4 regions of the Xylanibacillus composti genome follow, and region 3 is predicted to be linked to each of the others. Evidence: riboswitches for the same ligand, from Rfam matches in the RefSeq annotation. Region 3 holds a riboswitch; each other region holds the start of a gene.
The links. A riboswitch is a leader RNA that binds a small molecule or an ion and turns the genes downstream of it on or off. The one in region 3 is predicted to bind cyclic di-GMP.
Positions count from the first base shown of each region.

Region 1: another riboswitch for cyclic di-GMP. It lies ahead of XYCOK13_RS00840 (methyl-accepting chemotaxis protein); the one in region 3 lies ahead of XYCOK13_RS00065 (transglutaminase-like domain-containing protein).
Region 2: another riboswitch for cyclic di-GMP. It lies ahead of XYCOK13_RS19470 (HD-GYP domain-containing protein); the one in region 3 lies ahead of XYCOK13_RS00065 (transglutaminase-like domain-containing protein).
Region 4: another riboswitch for cyclic di-GMP. It lies ahead of XYCOK13_RS21120 (methyl-accepting chemotaxis protein); the one in region 3 lies ahead of XYCOK13_RS00065 (transglutaminase-like domain-containing protein).

Region 1 is NZ_BOVK01000003.1:15,988-19,572, reverse strand. It holds gene XYCOK13_RS00840 (methyl-accepting chemotaxis protein) at 233-1,954, opposite strand; cyclic di-GMP riboswitch class I at 2,032-2,116, opposite strand; gene XYCOK13_RS00835 (hypothetical protein) at 2,341-2,805, shown strand; gene XYCOK13_RS00830 (carbohydrate ABC transporter permease) at 2,927-3,585, opposite strand, start outside.
Region 2 is NZ_BOVK01000070.1:10,421-14,005, reverse strand. It holds gene htpG (molecular chaperone HtpG) at 1-1,306, opposite strand, end outside; cyclic di-GMP riboswitch class I at 2,032-2,138, shown strand; gene XYCOK13_RS19470 (HD-GYP domain-containing protein) at 2,246-3,241, shown strand; gene XYCOK13_RS19465 (GyrI-like domain-containing protein) at 3,349-3,585, opposite strand, start outside.
Region 3 is NZ_BOVK01000001.1:21,074-24,658, reverse strand. It holds gene XYCOK13_RS00075 (FAD-dependent oxidoreductase) at 1-574, shown strand, start outside; cyclic di-GMP riboswitch class I at 637-722, shown strand; gene XYCOK13_RS00070 (class D sortase) at 779-1,435, shown strand; cyclic di-GMP riboswitch class I at 1,467-1,553, shown strand; gene XYCOK13_RS00065 (transglutaminase-like domain-containing protein) at 1,568-2,371, shown strand; gene XYCOK13_RS00060 (collagen binding domain-containing protein) at 2,670-3,585, shown strand, end outside.
Region 4 is NZ_BOVK01000089.1:8,858-12,442, forward strand. It holds gene XYCOK13_RS21110 (S-layer homology domain-containing protein) at 1-1,055, opposite strand, end outside; gene XYCOK13_RS21115 (hypothetical protein) at 1,512-1,652, opposite strand; cyclic di-GMP riboswitch class I at 1,796-1,888, shown strand; gene XYCOK13_RS21120 (methyl-accepting chemotaxis protein) at 1,965-3,585, shown strand, end outside.

The DNA of each region.
Region 1 (3,585 bases), on a different contig from region 3:
ATATGTATGGCTCTGTGCAGTGAATATGCGAAAAAAAAAAACTGCTTCCCCTGTGAAATCAACATCCTGATGTTGAAACGGCGCCAAGTTTGCCTTCTATTATTTTTGCTTATAAATCGACTGTGCGATGCTCCATTCCACCTATCCCGCATACGTACCGTACCAGCAAAAAGGCTGTCCTGCCATGTCATCACTTGACCGGCGGGACAGCCTTGTTCATGCTCCTGCGAATTTATAGTTTGAACTTGCTGACCATCTGGTTCAATTCCTCTGCAAGCACAGCCAAATGCTCTGCATTGCTTGTAATTTCCTCCATCGAACTGTTCTGCTGCTGGGCCGAGGCAGAGGTCTGTTCGACGCCGGCCGCGCCCTCCTCCGATACGGAGGCAATTTCCTGGCTCGTCGTTCCGATTTTCTCGCCATGCCTGCTGATCGCTTTGAGTCCCATCGACACGCTGCCTATGCGCTCGACCATCTGATTGACGGCTTCCGTAATGCTGTCGAACGTTTCCTTGGTCGCGTTCATGGATTGCGTGCCTTCCTCTACCTCCTGGTATCCGCCCTGCAGCGACTCAACCATCACTTGAGTGTCCTTCTGAATGCCCGCGATAATGCCGGTCACTTCGTTAACAGAACGCTCAACCTGCTCGGACAGCTTCTTCACCTCAGACGCGACTACCGCGAAACCTCTGCCGTGTTCGCCTGCGCGGGCCGCCTCGATCGAAGCGTTGAGCGCTAGCAGGTTTGTCTGCGAAGCAATTTCCTGAATTACCTGCACCAGATTGGAAATATTGCCCGCGCTTTGTTCCAGATTCCGCATCTTGCCGAGCGCATCCTGGACAATGCCATTGATCGCCGTCATCTGCTTGGCCGTCTGTTCCATCTGAACCGTGCCATTCGTCGACTGGGCCAGAACGTTCGCCGATGCGTCATTCAGCGCGTCGCCATCCTGATTGGCCACAGCTACCTGCTCGTTCAATGTTTCAACCAGCTCGGCAATTTCGGTAGCGGAACGAGCCTGTATTTCAGTCCCGGAAGCGAGTTCCTGCATCGTAGTTGCGATTTGCTCGCTGCCTGCCTTGACCTCTCTCGCCATTTGCGTCAATTCCTCGCTCTGGCTGGAAACTGTCTGAGAGATGGATGAGATGCCCCTGACCATCTCGCGCAGGCTGCTGCTCATATAATTAATCGTCTTCGCCAATTGCCCGATCTCGTCCCGGCTTTCATAGCTGATATTCTTCACAGCAAGATTGCCGTTCGCGATTTCGCCGCCAATCTCTATGACTTCCTTAATATTGCGACTGATCAAGCGACTTACAAAATATGTAATGAACAAACTTAGAATCAAGGAAACGATAACGGCACCGATCAGCATATAGAGTGAAAACGCTGCCTGGGCATTGGCGTCCTCTACCGCCGCAATCTGCTCCGCCGAGACAATTTCGATAAGCTCTCCCAAAATGCTGACCGTTTCTGCGCGAAGCGACGCGGTCTCTCCCCGCAGCAGCTCTACTTCTATCATATTGCCGGCATTCAGTGCAGGCACCAGCTTCTCCAGAAACAGCTCGTTATACTTGCTGTCGCTTTCGATAACGCGTTCGAAAATTTCCAGAAACTCCGCCGATTCATCCAGACCAGCCCGAATCTCTTGCTCCAGCTGATTGAATCTCGCACTGCGCTCCTGAAACTCGGAAATCGGAACCGCGCTCCAAGTTTGAATGAAATCGGCAATCCGAATATCCTTGGCCCGGAACAGCGAACCCATTTCGCTCATCTTCAACGCTCGTTCTCCTGTTCTTTCCACCTCATTGATTTCTCTGCCGACATTGTTCAGCAGTATAGCAACCATCACAGTTGAGGCCACGAACAAGACGATCGTGATAGCGAGAGGAATGCCATACTTCTGGCTCAACGACATGTTTTTGAATCTGAACTTGCTTAACCATCCACCCATCCTTTTCATCTCTCCAGTCTTCTCCAAAGTTGTCCAATAGCGCAAAAAAACCGCCCGAATGCGGGCAGTCCTCTTGATCGTGCAGCTGGCTGGCTTTCCTTTAAGGAAGAAGCCCCTATAGCTTTGCGTCCTATTCTTTCGAATAGTTTGCCCTTGTCGCTATCGCTACTAGCATTATAGCAACTCTCATGACGATATTCTACAGGAAGCGACAATTATTACTAACTTCTTCCCCTGTAGAATTGTACAATCCTCCTCTTAATCAGGAATTGCTGCTAATATGCCATTCGGCGGCTCCCGATTGTTGCTAGAACGATAGGCAATATTTGTCTGGCCATGCTACTATACGAGTGAGGGGAATTCAATGAATGAAGGAGGGAATTGATATGAGCAAGAAATTTCGCGTAAGCGCTGTCATGATGCTGATTGTCGTTGCCCTATCGTTATCGCTTGGCGGCTCTGCCGCCCCTGCAACGTACGTGCATGGGATTTTCTCCGAGCGGGCCCTGTATGTGGTCGATGGTTTGACCGGAGATCAGTATCCGGTCAGAGGCAACGCTATTGCCAGTTGGACCGAGCATCCGCTTCAGTCTGGCAATCAAGCATTTTTCAATGCCATAGTCCACAACGCTGCCGGCGACCGTTACGAATTTAGGCTCGTGTCGCTGGGGAACACAACAAACGACTCGATCTACGGGAAATTTGATATTTACAAGAACTACAATCTCGTAGCGCAGGTGACAGGAACCGCCTACGGACTTTCCCTGCCGGTCGGCAACTACTACAAGTTCTATGACTCGCAGCAAAATTGGCATGTTTCCGGCTACATCACAGATCGCCTAGACTATTAATCGTACCGCGGCAGGGCTTCCCCTCAGCCCTGCCGTTCAGCCAACTGCGCGGCAGCGAAATCACAAAAAAAAAGCCATCCTCAAGCTACAATAACTTAAGGACAGCTTTCGTTGACGCCATCTAGCCTTTCACCGAGCCGGCCGCAATGCCTTCTACGATTCGATCACTCATAATGAGAAAGGCGAGCAGAATGGGCAGGATGCTGATCATCAGGGTTGCGCCGATCGCCCCCCAGTCTGTCGAATATTGTCCGACAAAGTTCTGCACCCCTACCGTCAATGTCTTCAGCGTATCCGAGCTGATAAACGTATTGACGAACACAAACTCATTCCAATTGTAAATCATGTTGATAATGGCCGCCGTAACCATCACCGAGGAGGTCATAGGCAATATAATGCGAATGAACATGCGATTGACCGAACAGCCGTCTACAATTGCGGCTTCCTCGATTTCCCGCGGCAAGGCGTAATAAAAGCCTAGCAATATCATAATCGTAATTGGCAGGTTGAACGCTGTGTAGGAAAGTATGATGCTCCATAGATTATCGATCAGCCCAAGAGCCTGAAACAAGATGAACAGCGGGATTAGGGTGGAATGCAGCGGAATCATCAGCCCTACCATGAACAAGCCAAGAACAAGCGGCTGCAGCTTCCAGCGCATGCGCGTGAGCGCAAAGGTCGCGAAGCTCGCCAGCAAAATGGTGAGGACGACAGACACGAGCGTTACGACGATGCTGTTCACAAAATACACATCGATATTCCCCGAAGTCCATACCTTCA
Region 2 (3,585 bases), on a different contig from region 3:
CGTAGTAAATATATTTCTGCTCTTCCGGCATGCCGGTCACATACTCGTCCAGCGTGACGAGCTTCTTCTCCTTCGACGAGGTGAACAGCAGCAGGTCTTGCAAGTCGTCCTTGTTCGCGCCGAACTCGTTGTATACACCGAACTTCAGCTGTCTGCCGAACGATGCGAAGAACTTCTCGTACTTCTCGCGGTCATCCTTCAGCATGCTTTGCAGCTGTCCCTTGATCTTGTTCTTGATGTTCTTGGCAATGAGCTTCAGCTGGCGGTCATGCTGCAGCATCTCGCGCGATATATTAAGCGATAGATCTTCCGAATCGACCATGCCCTTCACGAAGCTGAAGTAGTCCGGCAGCAAGTCCGCGCACTTGTTCATGATCAGCACGCCGTTGGAATAAAGCTCCAGGCCTTTTTCATATTCCTTCGTATAATAATCGAACGGCGTATTCTCCGGAATGAACAGGATCGCCTGATAGACCGCTGCGCCGTCCGCGCTCACATGAATATGCGCCAGCGGCTTGTCGAAGCCGTAATGCTTCTCGTTGTAGAAATTCTCGTAGTCCTCGTCGGTCAGTTCGCTTTTATTTTTCCGCCAGATCGGGATCATGCTGTTGACAACCTGCTCTTCGGTGTAATCCTCGAACTCGTTGTCCTCGCCTTCCTTCGGTCGCTTGCCGGTGATGTCCATCTTGATCGGATAGCGGATGAAATCAGAATACTTCTTGATGATTGCCTTCAATCGGTACTGGTCCAGAAACTCGTCGTACTGCTCGTCCTCGGTATTTTCCTTGATCTTCAGAATAATGTCCGTGCCGACCGTTTCCTTCTCGCAAGCCTTCACCGTATAGCCGTCCGCTCCCTTGGACTCCCACTGGAACGCTTCCTCGCTGCCGAGCGCCTTGCTCCTGACCGTAACAACATCCGCCACCATGAACGCGGAATAGAAGCCAACGCCGAACTGGCCGATTATATTATGTCCGTCCTTCGCTTCATTCTCCTGCTTGAACGCAAGCGAGCCGCTCTTCGCAATGACGCCGAGATTGTTCTCCAGCTCTTCCTTCGTCATGCCGATGCCGGTATCGGAGATCGTCAGCGTGCGGGACGATTTGTCCGGTGTAATCTTAATGAAGTACTGCTCCTTGTCAAATACAAGCTGTTCGTCGGTCAGCGCCTTGTAATAAATTTTGTCGATGGCATCGCTTGCATTGGAGATCAATTCCCTCAGGAAAATTTCCTTCTGTGTGTAGATCGAATTGATCATCATCTCCAACAAGCGCTTGGATTCCGCCTTGAACTGCTTCTTCGCCATTATTTCGTCTCCTTTCGATTCGTACAATGGGCGTGCTGGCATTCTGGTCGTTACGCGACAATTGCGTTAGCACTCAAGCAACGAGAGTGCTAAATATTCCTTTCTATTATATACCATACTGAAAAAAACACTGTCAATAGAAGCAGGCATTTGTGCGGTGAGGAACGGGGACGGGGTGCAGCAAAAGGGCTGTGAGCGTGTGGAAGTGAATGCTAAAAGTATGTCTCTCCACGGTTCCAGTATGGCAGCTAGAGCTCTAACGGAAGTCAGAAGCACTATTTCACTGATTTTCAGGTGATTTTACTTTTAACGGAACTGAGAGAGCTTATTGCACGAAATATGTGCACAAAACCCAGGGGTACGCGTACATAAGGGCTGTAGCTTCCGTAAGAATGAAATGTGCTGCAAAAAAGGTCCATTAGCGGCTGTGAGTTCCGTTAGCTGGAGCCTCTGTGTGGCTCTGGCTTGGTTCTGCCACAAGTTTAGGACGGGGCGATAAGGGATGCGTTCAACATCTGATTCTAGATTGGATCATGGCTTGTTCGTCTCCGGATTAGGCAGACTCTCGTTCAGGCTCGCGGCACGCCGGATGTTGCCTAGGGTCTGTCGCCGCATGCAGACCTTCTTATATAGGTTAGAAGATTCACATCATCGGAAGAGACTAGGAATTTAGTCCTTCCACCAGGTCTATCGTCGTGCTATAATGGGTACAAGTAAATAGGTCTAGGAGAAAATGGCAAACCTGTCGAAAGGCAGGGACGCAAAGCCACAAGTCTTAGGTGCCCAGCATGTGCTGATTCGCGTGCGGCATGATGACGGTTGGGTTACCTTGAAGATCCTTGGGATTGAATCGCAAGACGCTCTTGAAGGGTGTCTTTTTTTTATTCTGCGTATAAGTCGGATGACCATCCTAGAAACCAGCAGACACGGAGGGACACCATGAGAATTATTCCGATCGATCAATATGATGAAAAAAGCATGATCCTGGCCATGCCCGTCTATGATTCACAACGCCGCATCCTCATTGCAGCGAACCAAACCATACACCCCAAGTTTCAGATTCGGTTGAAGCATATGGGCATTCGCGTCCTTGTCATAGAGGATGCGATCTCCAAAGGCATCACGCTTGAAGAAATGATAGATATGCCCACTTGGCTCGACATTGCGGAGAATATCCGGGACGCCCACGCCGCCGTACGTGCCCGCAAACCGATCCAAATGCGGGACATCCTGAGCGCGGCAGGCAAGCTGATCCGCGAGACACAGCTCCGTCCCGTGCTGGTTCCCATTCCGACATCCACCATTTCCATGGATCTCGCGCCGTATGCGCATGCTGTCAACGTCGCGCTCTTGGCTTTGCAGGTTGGCAACAAGCGCGGATACAACGACCTCATGCTGCGGGATTTGGCTGTAGGCTGTCTGCTGCACAGTATTGGCGAGGCTGTGACCGCTGATGCGGACAAGGTGCCGGAAGCCGGCTTTCAGGTGCTGCGGAATGTGCGCGAATTAAGCCTTGTCTCCTCGCATATCGCCTTCCAATATAATGAGCGTCTGGATGGCAGCGGAGCGCCAAGAGGAATCAAAGGCAGCGCCTTCCATGAGTATGCTCAAATCGGGAGCATGTGCAAGCTGTACGACCGCGCTGTGTCCTCAGAGGAATTGCTTCCGCACGAAGCCATGGAAGCGATCATGGCCATGAGCGGGCTCGCCTATACGCATGGAGTGATTAATGATTTCGTACGTGCCGTTCCGGCATATCCGCCGGGAACCATGGTCAAGCTGCAGTCGGGGAAGGAAGCGCTGGTGGTGAAAATCACCAACCATATGCAGCGTCCCGTTGTCCGCGAACTGGGCAGCAAGACAGAGATAGATCTGTCCGACCATCCAACCGTAATGATCCAAGGCGTAAAGCCAGCAGAAGCATCGAACTTCTAATGCAGCATCATCCTGTCAAGCTGCAACCAGCCTACATGCATGTTAACAGCAAAGGAGCTGTTCCGGGGCGAATGCCTTTCGCTTGTATCGGTACAGCTCCTTTGCTGTTAGATGGAGATATAAATATGAACCTCTTGGTCATCCGAGCCTTCCGGACGCTCCTGATATTCCTCGAAGTCGCAGCGATACGCCCGCTCCAGCGGCATGTCCCACAGCTTGCTCCAAAATTCGCCTATCGCCTGCTGGACATCCCCGCGCACTGCGAATTTCGCATACTTGCCACCCGGAATCGTGACAGAGGCAACATCGGCCGCCCATTCCCCTTGCCCGCCGACCTCACAGCC
Region 3 (3,585 bases):
TGCGCTGCTCATCTTCGACGTCGATCCCTCCGACCCGGAATCGGTTCGGTCCGCCATGGACAAAGCCATGAAGGAAGCGCCGCATGTGCTGGCTTTCCTTCGCAAGCATATTCCCGGTTATAGCAAGGCTGAATTGAATGGATTTCCCGAATATCTGTACATTCGTGAATTCAATCGCTTCGAAACGGACTACGTTATCAACTACAAAGATGTGATGAGCGGGAGGATGCATTGGGACAACGTGAGCATCGGCGGCTATCCGGTGGACCTGCAAGGAACAAAGTCCAGTCCGTACGGAATCACGTTAGGCAAGCCAGATCGTTACGGCATTCCGCTTCGCTCCTTTCTCTTGAAAGAATATGACAATGTGCTGACTGCAGGCAAAAATGTTGGAGCTACCGCACAAGCTTACGGCAGTGTCCGCATTATGCCGAATACTGCACTTGCGGGCCAAACTATTGGCATTATTCTCGGCAGGGAACGGGACAAGCCTCTTCGATCTCTTTCGGCTACTGACTTTGAACGGATACACGAATATTTAAAAAGGGACTATAAAATCAAAATTCGCGGATAATTATTCATGCAAGCATTGCCAATAGTCAAATAGTTTGGTATGCTACGTTTATATAAGCTAGTTCATCGATACCGCAAACCTGTCGAAAGGCAGCGACGCAAAGCTACAGGGCCTTCCTTACGATGTAAGATGGCAGCCAGTTGCCGAAATGCACTGCTTTTTTCTTTTTTATTGCATTTCAGTTGCTGGGCTGGGAAGGTGAGTATGAGAACGAAGATTTTATCCGGAGTGCTGGTTGCTGCAGGCATCTTGCTGTTAGCCTATCCCCACTTGTCTGCGTGGTATTACGACAGGCAGCAGCAGCAGCTTGTCAACCGCTGGCAGGAAGCGTTTGCCACGGTCCAACTTCCGGTTCAATCGGAAGCGGAGCAGCATCCGGCTGCTGACTATGCGGAAGACCTTCTGGAAGAAGGCGAATCCAACGATGCGCCGTATCCTGAGCGCAAGGCCGTGCAACTGGGCTTGGATATGGAGGGAATGCTTTATATCGACAAGATTGATCTAGAGCTGCCTATCTTGACAGGCGCAACAGAGCAGAACCTGAAAACAACAGCAGCCAGCATCGCTGACACAGGGAAGCCGGGGGAAGTTGGCAATTATGCCATTGCCGGTCATCGCAACCATGCTTATGGCCGCAACTTTAATCGCTTGGACGAGCTGGCTGAAGGCGATGCCATTGAAGTCGATACAGGCAATCAGGTTTTTCGCTATGAAGTCACGGAAAAACTGTATGTGGAACCGCACGAAGTATGGGTATTGGAACCGGAAGGGACCAAGCAGGAAATTACACTCGTTACCTGTCACCCCATTGACACAGGAACACATCGATTAATCGTGAAGGGGATTTTGATAGAAACCTAATCCTTCGCATAATGAAACACTGCAACTCTCAATACGATAAAGGCAAATCTAATGAAAATTAGAGACGCAAAGCTATAGGGCCTTCCTTACAAATGTAAGATGGCAGCCAGTTTCCGAAAGGAGAGTAAGAAGATGAAGACATGGAAATGGGTATTGTATGGCGTATTGATTTGTGCATTGTTGGCACCAACTAGCGTATTGGCAGCAGAGCCCGCACCGGTCATCCTGTTTGAAGAGGATGCAGGAGGCGTTGTACAGGTAAATTTGCCGCCGACAGCGGATCTGGCCAAAATCAAGATTCGTATTAGCAAGGGGGAGCAGCAGTACACGTATGATGCCGGGTCATACAATATTTTTCCGCTGCAGATGGGCGATGGGAACTATTCCATCATGCTGCTGGAGCAAGTGACGGGAAACAAATATAGGCTGCTTAAGGGTCAGCAGGTTACATATAAAGCGCAGACTCCTGAGGAAGTGTATCAGCAGTCGATTCAAAACATCCAATGGGATGAATCGATGGACGTGATCGAGAAAGCTGCGGCACTGACGGAGAAGCTGGAGACGGATGAGGAGAAAATCAAAGCTATTTATCAATATGTAGTGAGCAATATTACCTACGATTATGAGAAGGCCAAAAGTGTAAAAAGCGGCTATATTCCGTCTGTGGAGCAAACTTATGAGTCAAAGTCAGGTATTTGTTACGACTATGCCGCAATATTTGCTGCCATGTTGAGAAGCGTAGATATTCCGACCAAGCTGGTTATGGGCCATAGAAGCGATATTTCGGAATATCACGCTTGGAATGAGGTTTATCTGAAAGAAAAAGATGAATGGAGGACAATCGATACGACGTATGACGCTGCGTTTATCGGCAAGCAAGTCCAGTCGTCGATGTACCAGAATTCCGATTTGTACACTTCCGAGAGAGCATACTGATTTAAGCTGTTAGGTCAAGAAATCTATAATGAGGGTGCAGGCATAACCCTTTTCCTTCAAGAAGGAACTGTTCCAAGCCGACGTTGGCTTGATTCAGTTCCTTTTTTTTTTTGGGGACATGTATAGAAATTGTTGAGATTGACCTTGCACAATAATGTTATCCACCAGGATTGGGTGGATTCGGAAGGAGCACTTCGAATTGTCAAAGGAGGGGAAACCATGTATCCATTAGGGCGTAGTCCATGCTCAAGTTAGTACATTTTTTTTCAAAAGATTTCGAACGGAGGGATTGCAAGACTTGCATTGGTGGAAAAAGACGAGCGCATTTGTCCTTGCTCTGGTATTCGCCATACAAACATGGGCAGGAGCAGGATTGGGCCCGGTATACGCAGCGGCGACTGAAATTTCAGAAAACATACTATCCAATCTGAAAGTGACGATTACGGATCGTAATCAATCAGTAACGTACGCCGTATATGGGGATCCCGGTGAAGCAGAGTTGGATGTAGATTGGGAACAAAATGCTACTGTCAGGCTGGATTACGATTGGGCGCTGCCTAATGGTCACGGCTATTCGGATGGCGCGACCTTCACCTTTCAATTGCCAGAGCAGTTCGAGCTGTTTTCAGGCAGCCTGTCATTTCCGCTGAATTCGGTGAGAGGTCCTGTAGGCACATTTACAGTTGACCACAGAACGAATAAAGCTGTGATGACGTTCAACGAACAGATCGAAAAACTTAGCGATATACAGGGCTCACTCTGGTTTGAGGCAGGCTTCAACAAGGAATCGTTCAAGAATGAAATCACCCAAAGGATTGAATTCGAGGTGAAGGAGAAGCAATTCCTTGCGTTCACAATCCGATTTAAGCCGGACATCAAAAGTCCAATAACTAAGAATGGAATTCCGAGGAACGGCTCCTTCAACGCCAAAAGCATCGACTGGACCGTTGATGTCAATAAGGTTACTGAGTCTGTTTACGGGGCAGTGCTGACGGACAAGATTCCCGAAGGGCTTACTTTGGATTTGGATTCGATTGAAGTCTATGAGCTTAATGTGAAGCTGAACGGCGATGTTGAACCGGTACTGCCCGCAGTGGATCCTGCCTTATATAGCGTGACAGATGCAGGCGGCGAGCTGATCGTAGAGCTGGGCGATACGAATAAGGCATATCGGATCGCTTATTCAACCGATATTGTGGATTTAGAGAAGACGT
Region 4 (3,585 bases), on a different contig from region 3:
AGCACCCCCCCTGCAATCCACCCTGCATACAGGCGATCATTGTGGACGATTAATCGGGGATGATCCGTCACTTCGGTATTGATATTCAAGCCGGAACTCACATCCTTCCAGCCGTCCCCATCATAGGCGTGCACGCGAATACGATTGGTGCTGGCTTCTTTCCAAATCACATGCAACTGATCGTTGAATACAGCCGCATGCGGAGTCAACGCATGCGAGGACGGGTTCTCCGTCCGTCCGCCCTCGTCAACAGATACCCAATTAGTGTTGCCCTCATATCTGCTGACTCGTACTTTGCTTACCCCTGACCCCATCTCCCGCCATACCGCGTGCAAGCTTCCTTGAAACTCAATCAGCGTTGGATTCAGGCCTGCATTTGAACTCAATCCTCCGTTAGGCGTGACGAGATTCCACTGCGGCGAATCGGCATCACCACTATATTTCTTCACATGAATATTGTTCGCTTCATACCAGATGGCATAGAGCTCATCATTATACACCATCAAATCGGGATCATTGGCTGTGTTCGTACTTACATTAAGCGTACCGCCGTCCACCGTCGTCCAATGTTCGCCGTCATATTGCCTAACCCTCGCTTGATAGTTAATCATCGTGTAGTTTTCATACCAGGAGGCGAAGAGCTTGCCGTCGTAAACTTCCAGAGATGGGAATACCGCTGAATTATTAGGCGACCCAGCTTCTGCATTGACGCAGCCAACCATGACACAGCCATCATCCCCTCCTTGGACAGATTCCCAATTGGTACCGTTATAACGCATCACGTGCATTTCCCTATAATTTCCATCATACAACTCTGACCAGATTAGATATAAATACCCGTTGTATTCGATAAGATCAGGTCGCACCATACTCCCCTGGCTCGTAGTTATGCCCTCTTCACCACTCACGTTGCTCCAGCCGCTAGCCGCATGCGCGGTATCCGCGATTACCAGTTGGGTCAAAAAAAGCACGCTGGCCAGCATGCCGATCAGTGCCCTTCTCCCCATTGCGGCCTTGTGTACCATTCTCCAATTAGCTCCATCATATTCCGCCAAATTAGTCATCCTCCATCTGTGTGGATTTGTCGAAGAATGTCGAAGTAGGTTGCAATCTATTATATATGCCTACGATCAACAAACGATCAACAAACGATCACTAAAGCGAAATGGCGAACGCCCGAGAAACATGCGCGGGCGCAGTTCTCGGGTCGAAGGGGGTCAGTTGGCATCTTTCGTGACCACTTATGCCCCCGCCACTGCCGATCGACCTTGCTGATGAGAGCGCCGCCGCTGACTTTATGTAACCTTAACGGACATAGATGACCGTCAGAGGGCGTATTGGCCTTTTTTTGAAATGCAACGGACACGAATGACCATTAGCGATGCACTAACCAGCAAAACCGGGTTTTTTGGGCCTCTAATGGACATATGCGGCCGCTAGAAAATCGAAGGAACGTTTTTTTCGCTCTAATGGACATATGCGGCCGCTACAGATTCAAACGACTGGTCCGGTCAACCTTTCTGCTCTTTCTGCTCTTTCTGCTCACCGCCGTTACTTTTTTCAAGCTCGGCTCTTGCCGCTATTCCAGCATATTGAGCAGGAACGTAGCAACGAGTATTCGCATATTGGGCTGGAAGCAACAAGGACTTCATGGCGCCCTCTCCTCCGCCAATCGCAACACCAGCGTGTGGAATCTTGTCGAAATTTGTATTGTAAAATAACTCGATTTCGTTTACACTAATGACAAAATTCGGATTGATCCATACAGCCAGGTTCTACGTAAAAACTCCATATTCTTCGATCAAGGCAAAGCTACGGAAACGTAGTGACGCAAAGCTACAGGGGCTACCGCAGCGTCATCATGCTGCCATGCCAGCCAGCTGCCGTTTGCTCAGGAAGTACACGCCAGTAGACGGGGTGTATTTTTTGTTTGAAAAAAGGTTATGACCAAGGGGGATGCATCCATGCTGTCCAAGTTCAATCATCTAAGAATCGGCACCAAGTTGTTCGGAGTACTTCTGCTGGCTACAGTCGCTCTTGTGGTTAGCAACGGCTTTCTCATGCAGTCGCTCAAGTCAACAGCGGAGGAATTGGAACAGGAATTGTACGACGAGCTTTACTATGCGACGCATTACTTATTGAATGCAGACCGCGACTTTTACCAGGCGGAACAAGCGTTCATGAGCATTCAGGCCAATGAGTCGGCTACTTCTGAACAACTGGCAGTCTGGACGTCAGACTTCCATGAAAACATCGTTCAAGTTACGGAGCGGATGAATCAGGCCAGGGACATCCTGACCGTGGTCGATGGGTTGCAGCCTGACCAGGTGCTCGCGCACTATGAGGATTTCTTCCGGCAATTCACCCATTGGCAGCAGGATGTCGAACAGTTCATCACCCATCAAACGGATGTGCCGGCGTCAGAACTGGAGCGCTTGAGGCACGAATTTAATCAGACTCGCCATGTGATCGATGTGCTGCAGCAGGATCTGGAGCACACCGCTGTCGCCAAGGTCCAAGCTCTGATCGAAGCGAATCAAAGACAGATGCTTCTGTCATGGGGGTTAATCACCTTATGCATCCTCATCGTCTTTATGCTGGGGTTCCTGCTTATCCGCCACATCACCAAGCCCGTAGCCAGACTTGTTCACCAGATGCAAGAAATTGCGGACGGCAGCTTGCAGCTGCATCTGGATGCTAAGGATACCCAGCGTCAGGATGAGGTTGGGCAGCTTGCAAGATCCAGCCATGCCATGGTGGCGTTCTTGCTCGACATCATGCAAAAGTTGAAGCAAATCTCAAGCCAGGTCGATCAGCAAAGCGCCGTCTTGACGCAAGCGGCCAGCGAAGTGCGCACCGGCTCGGAGCAAGTGTCTGCTACGATGCAGCAGTTGTCAGCAGGCGCGGAAGAACAGGCAAGCACCTCCGGGGACATCTCCAGCTTGATTGACCAGTTGAATAAGCAGATCGTGCTGTCCAACGAGGACGGCAGGGTGCTGGAAGCGCATGCGAAGAATGTGCATCAGGCTTCCGATCAAGGGAAGCAGGAGATGGCACGCTCGGTCGAGCTGTTTGAAGAAGTGGCCGCCTTAGTTGCAGATTCCACGGACAAGGTCAATCACTTGGAGCTGCGCATCGATGATATTTCCAAGCTGAGTGAGGTCATAAAGGGAATCGCGGAGCAAACCAATTTGCTGGCCTTAAACGCGGCGATTGAATCTGCCAGAGCCGGAGAAGCGGGCAAAGGATTCGCGGTAGTCGCCGCAGAGGTCAGAAAGCTCTCCGTGCAGGTGAATGCTTCCGTCGGAGAGATCGCGGAGATTATCCAGGGCATTCAGGCAGAGACGCGGAACATGGCGCATTCGATGGCGCAAGGACACGACAGAGTAGCAAGCGGCCAGCAGCAAATCCACATCTGCCGTGACCACTTCACTCACATTAACGCAGCCGTTGCCGCCATGACTGAACGCATTCAAAGCGTCACCAGCAATTTGGTTCAAATCGCTGCCAACAGCGAGAAGGTCAGTCTGGCCACAACCGAAATTGCAGCTGCTTCTGAAGAAGCCGCCGCAGGCATCGAGCAAT